2 regions of the Rhizobium atlanticum genome follow, and region 2 is predicted to be linked to the other one. Evidence: predicted binding sites of a transcription regulator. Region 2 holds the regulator's gene; the other holds the start of a gene.
The links. The regulator LexA, encoded in region 2, represses DNA repair genes until DNA is damaged. The targets are predictions, from matches to a motif close to TGTTCNNNNTGTGTTCNG.

Region 1 (3,698 bases), on a different contig from region 2:
ATCGGATGCAACCGGCGCGACGCGATAGACCCGCTGGCCCCGATTTCCATAGATATCGATGAGCGGTGTCACATCGGTGATGTCATCCTCGACCAGAGCAGAGACTTTCTGCGCCTCCTCCAATGGCTCTACCATGACGGCGACAAGGGTGAGCCTCTCGATCCCGAAACCCGGCTCGATCTTTTCCGTCCGGTCCCGAAACAGTTTCGTCAGCCAGGCAACGTCGCGGGCAGGTTTGGCAGTGCCTGCGCGAATGGCTTGTCTGGTGCCGTCGACCTTCTCGACGATCAGGTCGGCGCGGCGCACCCCAAGGCCGCGCTTCTGAAGCTCATCGACCAGTTGGACGACGAGGCGGCCGACATATTTGTTGATCGTTTCGGCAGCGCCAATTGGTTCAGCGAAGGCTTTCGAGACTTCGACCAGCTCAGGCGTCCGGATTGGCTTGATCGGCTCGGCGATGCGACAGAGCATCTGGTCGAGACGGCGCCCAACCTCCGGCCCAAAGCGCAACGTCAGCGGCGCGCGCGGGGTATTGGCAAGCTCCCCGATCGTCTGAAATCCGAGAATGCGGAGATCGCTGACAATCGTTGCCGGCAGGCGCAGGAGCGATATAGGCAGCTTTTCGACGGCCCGCACTGTCTCACCCGGCGGAATGACAATCGTCTCGCGCTTGATTGCGCGGGCGCAGGCATGGGCTGCACCCCAGCTGTCGGCGACCGCCACGCGGGCAGTCAGCTTCCTGCCCAGAAACTGGTTGGCGATCTTTGTCACCATTGGCAGCTCGCCGCCCTGCAGGTGGTCGGCGCCTTCGGTGTCCATCACGATGCCGTCGATCCCGTCAATCGCGACGATCGGCGAATAGATTGTTAGTGCCCACAGTGTGATGCGTTCGAGGGCTACCCGATCGGCTTCGATATCCGCGTCGACCATCATCAGGCCATGAAACAGCGACTGCGCCTTTGCCGCCGGCATGCCGACATGCACGCCTGCCACCCGGGCAGCCGGGTCGGCAGCCGAAACCCATCGCTTCGACCCGCTTCTTGCGATCACGGCAATTGGCTGTTCAGGCGAAATGGAGGGATCCGCCCGCCGAATACGATCCGTCGGCAGATCCGGAAGATAGATCGAGACGACCCTTGTCATCACACGCCCTCACGAGAAACTCAGCACACTCACCCGCTTTCACGCGCATCAATTCAAGAAACCATTGAGGCCTGCCCACCCCCGGTACCGGCAGCTCTTCCGATGGCATCACACTGACCCGCCATCTGGTTGTTGACGCCGTCGGCTGGCCAAAATCATTCGCCTCGGTCTGCCGTCGCCATCGCCGGACGGCAAGAGCCATCGTCCCGGTTCGCTCGGCGGCTAGCTGCAATCGGCGGGAACTGACCATCGGCAGGCGGACAAGTTCGCCGACGACCGCTCCGAGACCGCCGAACGACAGTCCCTCCTCCATATTGGCCAGAACATCCTCTTCCCTGTCGGACTCGACAAAAATCACCCGGTCGGGATGGAGGCCCACCTGGGCAAGCGCCGGAAAGAATAGATCCGGTCGGGTCAAACACCAAACGACGGGGCCTTTGGTTCGCGCGGCAATGCCGGCCACACAGAGTGCCGCCGCCGCGCCATCAACAGTACCGGAACCGCCGCCCGCGAACTCATGCAGCGCTCCATGGGCGAGACCACCGCCCGGCAGGACCGCATCGATCTCCGACAGACCGAAGGGCAGACAGCCGGCACGTCTGGCCTGCGCACCCTCCATTGATGCGATGCGCTCGCGCAGATTGGCGATCACATCGGAAACCTCCTCAGGGGCCCTCGTGGCACGGGCAGCATTCATCGTTCACGGCTCCCTTCAAGGTCGCGTTGGCGGGATCGACATCATGTCGGGCGGGCGATATGTTCACTATCTGTTCTTGTGCCAGCAAAGAGTCAAGACACATTGAGCGTAGGAATATTCGCCTAGCATTAGCGATCTTGAAGATTGCGAACGGAATCAATCGCGTAAGGCCGAAAAGAATTTTTGGCGCAGTTTCCGGGCGTTTGGGCCCTGCCGGTGGATAGCGGGGAAAGAAGTCAGTTCGTCGCAATGTTCTTAAGCTTTTTGTGCTGCACTTCAGCCATGACAAAGCCTCCCAGGTCAAACCCACCTAGAACAAAGCCGCTTCTTCGTGACGGCGAAGCTCCGATCCGCTCGAAGCCACGCAGGAAACGCAATCCGGCACAGCCACAGCTGCTTTTCGATCCCATGCCCGATCGGGTTGAGCCAGCGCTGGCTGAGCTGAAGGCACATCCGCCAAAAGGTGATCAGTGGAGCTGGGAGCTGAAATGGGACGGCTATCGCCTGGCGGTCCATATCGAGCCGCAAGGTGTGCGCATCCTTACACGTGGTGGCCATGATTGGACGCATCGCTTTCCTGATATAGCAGAGGCCGCTCGGGCGCTCGGGCCGGCGACGATGATCATCGATGGCGAGGCGGTGGTGCTTGACCAAGAAGGGCGACCGGATTTTGAGCTGCTGCAGCAATCGCTCGGCGCTTCTGGAAAGGCCGCTGGCAACCGCGCCTCGGACGCCATTCTCTACGCCTTCGATCTAATTTATCTCGACGGCCATGATCTGCGCGGGATCGAATACCGCTCGCGCCGGCATCTTCTTGAGGATACGCTCACCGAGAAAGATGGCGCCATCCGTCTTTCGGAGACGTTCGACGCGGATCCCGCTGTCCTGCTTGAGAACGTTTGCCGCCTTGGTCTCGAAGGCATCGTCGGCAAGAACCTCGATCAGCCCTATCGCTCCGGCCGCACCGGCGACTGGGTGAAGGTCAAATGCGTTGAGAGCGAAGCCTTCATGATCGTCGGCTATGAGCCATCCACGGCGTCGCTTGGCGGCTTCGGGTCTCTCGTGCTTGCCGCCTACCGCGACCATGATCTTGTTCATGTTGGGAGCGTCGGCACGGGCTTCAAGCAAGCCGAGATGGATAGGCTGCGCAAGACGCTCGACAATCTGCGCTGGAAGCAAAAGCAGCCACCTGTGTCCTTCGCCGGGAAAGCTGACATCGTCTGGGTCGCGCCGACCTTGATCGCCGAGATCGAGTTTCGGGCCTGGACCGGAGACGGCAAACTGCGGCATCCATCCTACAAGGGCTTGCGGGAACGTCAGGACAATGCCGACGTCTTCACGCTCGACTAGCGAAATCGGTATCGTCCGTTAGATTGTCTTCCACGACCTTGCGAACGTGGATGGCGTTGGATGTGCAATCTCTACCGGATGGAAGACAAGGACTGGGTCGCGAAGTGGGCCCAGGATGCCGAAAGCCTGATCAATCTGATGCCGGCCTATCAGATGAACCCCGACCAGATGGGGCCGGTCGTCCGCAACACGGCTGACGGAAGAAAGCAGCTCGTGCATGCGCGCTGGGGCCTGCCATCGCCGATTTTCGTGCAAAAGAAGGCTGCGGAAGCTCGGGCGGAGAAACTGAGAGCCAAGGGTCAGGCAGTCGAAATGGACGAGCTCATCCGCATGGAACCGGACCGGGGCGTGACCAATGTCCGCAAGCTTAACCTTCCCCACTGGACACGATGGTTTGGCATCGAGCATCGATGCCTGGTCCCGGTCACAAGCTTTGCCGAACCGGATCCGGCAAGCCAGGAAACCGGCGGCAAGGTACCCAATACCTGGTTTGCCCGCGATGAGGCGA
Region 2 (3,698 bases):
CGGTCCTAGCGGCGGCGATCAGAAGGTCGGTCTGACGGCAGAGGAAGGCCGGGATCTGCAGGACATCAACCACCTTGGCCACCTCGGCGCATTGCTCGGCCGTATGGACGTCGGTTATGACGGGAACGCCGAATTCCTTCTTGAGGTCGGCAAAGACCTCCATGCCCTTTTCCAGGCCGATGCCGCGTTCAGCCGAGAGCGAGGTACGGTTCGCCTTGTCGAAGGAGCTCTTGTAGACGAGGCCAATGCCGAGCTTGCCGCAAAGCTCCTTCAGCGTGCCGGCGACCATGAAGGCGTGATCCCGGCTCTCCATCTGGCATGGACCGGCGATCAGCGACAAGCGGCCAGTATTGGAAAAAGCGACCTGGCCTTCGCCTTCGCCGATCCTGACTTCGGAATTCGTGTCGGTGCTCATCGTGTTTCCTCGAAGGCGAAGAGCGCACCCTGCCCGGGCGTGGGCTTCACCAGAATGCGATTGTTCTTGCGTGTGAATGTGATCCCGTTAGCACCCAAATGCGCTTCTGTCACGGCAAGATCGATGACGTTGAAGAGGATTGCCCGCCCCCGCAGGCCGCGATCGGCTGATGAGACAGCGGTCTCGAAATAGGCCTCCAGCCCTTCCGGCGTCATCAAGCTGATCTTTGCATTCGATGCCGCGATATTCATGCCGAAACCGGTTTTCTCCACCGCCGCCTGCCCAATCGCGAGCCCGACGAAGGCGGCGAATGCCGCCGGGTCCGGTGCACAAAGTGCGATCTCGGCAATGCCGATCACGCCATTGGCGTGCGTCTCCAGCGCGGCGCGATCTGTAGGGAACGAAGTGATGCGCTGGCAAGTAAAGAGAAAGAAATCGGGGGCGCGCAAATCAGCTGCAAAGGCCAGCTTAAAGCTGCCGACGCTCTCCGAACCGTCCCGCATCCGCATCGGCCGGCTGAACTGCAACATCTCACCGGCGCTCGCGCCGTTGCTGACGAAGCGCTTATGATCGAGGTCGGCATCCTCGCTGAGGAAGGCCAGCGCAGAAAGTCCCTCCTCGCCGCAGCGGAAACGGAAGGCGCGATTGCGGGCGATGAAGACGTTGCCCTGGCGGGCCGCTGCTTCGCTCTCGTCGACACTCGCCACGCCAAGCGGCTCCAGATAGGTCTTGTCGGCGAAAAAGACGCAGGCATTCTCCGTTCCGAAGGGATGGCGCGCATCGGCGGCGACGGTGAAACCGAGCTTGCCGAGCCTCTCACGCGCCAGATCGATATTGACCACGGGCAGCACGACATGATCCAGCGGGTGCGACCTGGCGGAATGCGCGTTCATGAATATCCCTCCTGAAACCGGCAAGAGATGTGCGACAGCACCTCCCTCAATGCAAGACATGTGCGCCAATCCAGCAAATGAAAATAAAAATCTCCGCGAGTTGACGTGAACTTTTACGGAAATTTAGCTACTTGCGGAACACATATGGAACATATAGTGTCCGTTCTGGATTTGTTTCAATCACGGGGTCTGACGTCGATGCTCACGCGCAAACAACAGGAGCTTCTCCTTTTCATTCATGAGCGCATGAAGGAATCCGGCGTTCCTCCCTCTTTCGACGAAATGAAGGATGCCCTGGATCTCGCCTCGAAATCCGGCATTCACCGCCTGATCACGGCGCTTGAGGAACGCGGCTTCATTCGCCGCCTACCGAACCGCGCCCGGGCGATCGAGGTGATCAAGCTTCCGGAGGCCTATAACCCCAGTCTTCAGCGTCGCGGCTTTTCGCCGAGCGTCATCGAGGGCAGCCTCGGCAAGCCCCAGCCGGTCGCCGCCCCCGCTGCGCCAAAGCCGGTCGCCGACAATGGCAACTCCGTCTCCGTGCCGGTCATGGGACGTATCGCCGCCGGCGTTCCGATCTCGGCGATCCAGAACAACACCCACGATATCGTCGTTCCTGCAGATATGCTCGGCTCCGGTGAGCACTATGCGCTGGAGGTCAAAGGCGATTCGATGATCGACGCCGGCATCTTCGACGGCGACACCGTGATCATTCGCAACGGCAGTACCGCCAGTCCCGGCGATATCGTCGTTGCCCTCGTCGATGACGAGGAAGCAACGCTGAAGCGTTTTCGCCGCAAGGGCGCCTCGATCGCGCTCGAGGCCGCCAACCCGGCTTATGAGACCCGCATCTTCGGGCCCGACCGCGTCAAGGTGCAGGGCAAGCTCGTCGGCCTCATCCGTCGCTATCACTGACGCCGGATGGGCTGGAATCGGTAAAACGATCATTGCGCCAATCATAGGCGCGATGGCGCATCCATGGTCGCGACAAAGCATCGAAGGCGGTGGTGACCTCCAGGCCGGCATCGGCGAAGCGCAATTCGAGCGAACCGGTCCTGCGCAGCGTCTCGCCGGTGAAAAGCGTGCCGCCTGAACGGCAGCTGTTGAAACGCAGACGGACCGAGGTCACGACGATATCGGCCGTATCGCAGGCCGGGCCGAGATAGGCGGCATTGTCGATGACGGTGACGGTGACGATATTGCCATTGCCAAGTCTTGATGTGCACCAAGCCTTCTTGACGCAGGAAAAACGGTTTGCTTCACCGCCTGCGGCGGCTGCCCGCATCGCTGCACTCGCTTCGTTCTGCTGATCGCGGGAAAGCCTGACACGGCGGTCTTCTCCTTCCGGCGGAATGGCCGGACCATCCAGCATCTTCGGCGGATCATGTGTCGGCAGCACCAGCGCTCTCTGCCACTGGTCGAATATGAAATCCGGCGGGTTTTCACGGTTGGAAGCTATTGCCTCAGCCGCGACGACCGCAACCAGACTGCCATCCTCCGAAATCACCAGATCCGGCGGCCGGGGAACCGGCAGAAGCAGCACGATGAGCGTCGAGATGGCGATGATCGATGTGCCGACGTGGCGCAGCCGAGTGCGCAGCAGCGTCAGCAGCAGAAAGCCTGCCACCGCCACTGCGAAATACCAGCCGGGCAAGCGGCCGATGCCGATATCACCGCCCCAGCCGGACACCGTCTTGGCAACCGCAATCACCAGATCGAGGCCGAATCCGACGACCTTCCAGAGCGGAGCGTCCAAACCGAAAGGCATGAGCAACATCGCCAACAATCCGGCCGGCATGACGATGAAGGAGATAATCGGCATCGTCGCAAGGTTTGCCGGCAGGCCGTAAGCCTTCAGGCGATGAAAATGCTCAATCGAAAACAATGCGGTGGAAAAGCCGCCGATCAGCGAGGTCAGGAAGACGCCGCCGAAGAAACCGGCGACGGCAACCACCGGCCTGATGATCGGCAGTTTCAGAAAAGCGTTTTCGCGGACACGCCTGTCCTTCCACAACTGATAGCCCGATACCAAGGCCAATGTGGCGGCAAAGGACATTTGAAAGCTCGGTCCCAATACTTCCGAAGGTGAAATGGCGATGATGATGAGCGCGGAGAGAACGACATTGCGCAGGCTGATCGACGGCCGGTCGAAGAAGACGGCAATCAGCATGATGGCCATCATGATAAAGGCGCGCTCGGCCGAAACCCCGAAACCGGAGATCAGGTAATAGGCGGTGACGGCGATGAGCGCGCCGGCAGCGGCGATCTTCTTTGTCGGATAGGCTTGGGCGACGCCGGGAAAGAGGCTGAGCAGCATCCGAAAGCCGACGAAGAAGATGCCAGCCGACAGCGCCATGTTGAGGCCAGAGATCGCGACGATATGGGCAAGG

Region 1: PH551_RS28195 (ImuA family protein) is a predicted target of LexA. The motif match lies at 1,901-1,918, and genes of this name have one in related genera.

Annotation. Positions count from the first base shown of each region.
Region 1 is NZ_JAQJCJ010000025.1:34,872-38,569, forward strand. It holds gene PH551_RS28190 (Y-family DNA polymerase) at 1-1,143, opposite strand, end outside; gene PH551_RS28195 (ImuA family protein) at 1,064-1,840, opposite strand; gene ligD (non-homologous end-joining DNA ligase) at 2,123-3,190, shown strand; gene PH551_RS28205 (SOS response-associated peptidase family protein) at 3,251-3,698, shown strand, end outside.
Region 2 is NZ_JAQJCJ010000009.1:8,156-11,853, forward strand. It holds gene kdsA (3-deoxy-8-phosphooctulonate synthase) at 1-415, opposite strand, end outside; gene PH551_RS14425 (VOC family protein) at 412-1,308, opposite strand; gene lexA (transcriptional repressor LexA) at 1,507-2,223, shown strand; partial or broken gene PH551_RS14435 (ComEC/Rec2 family competence protein) at 2,204-3,698, opposite strand, start outside.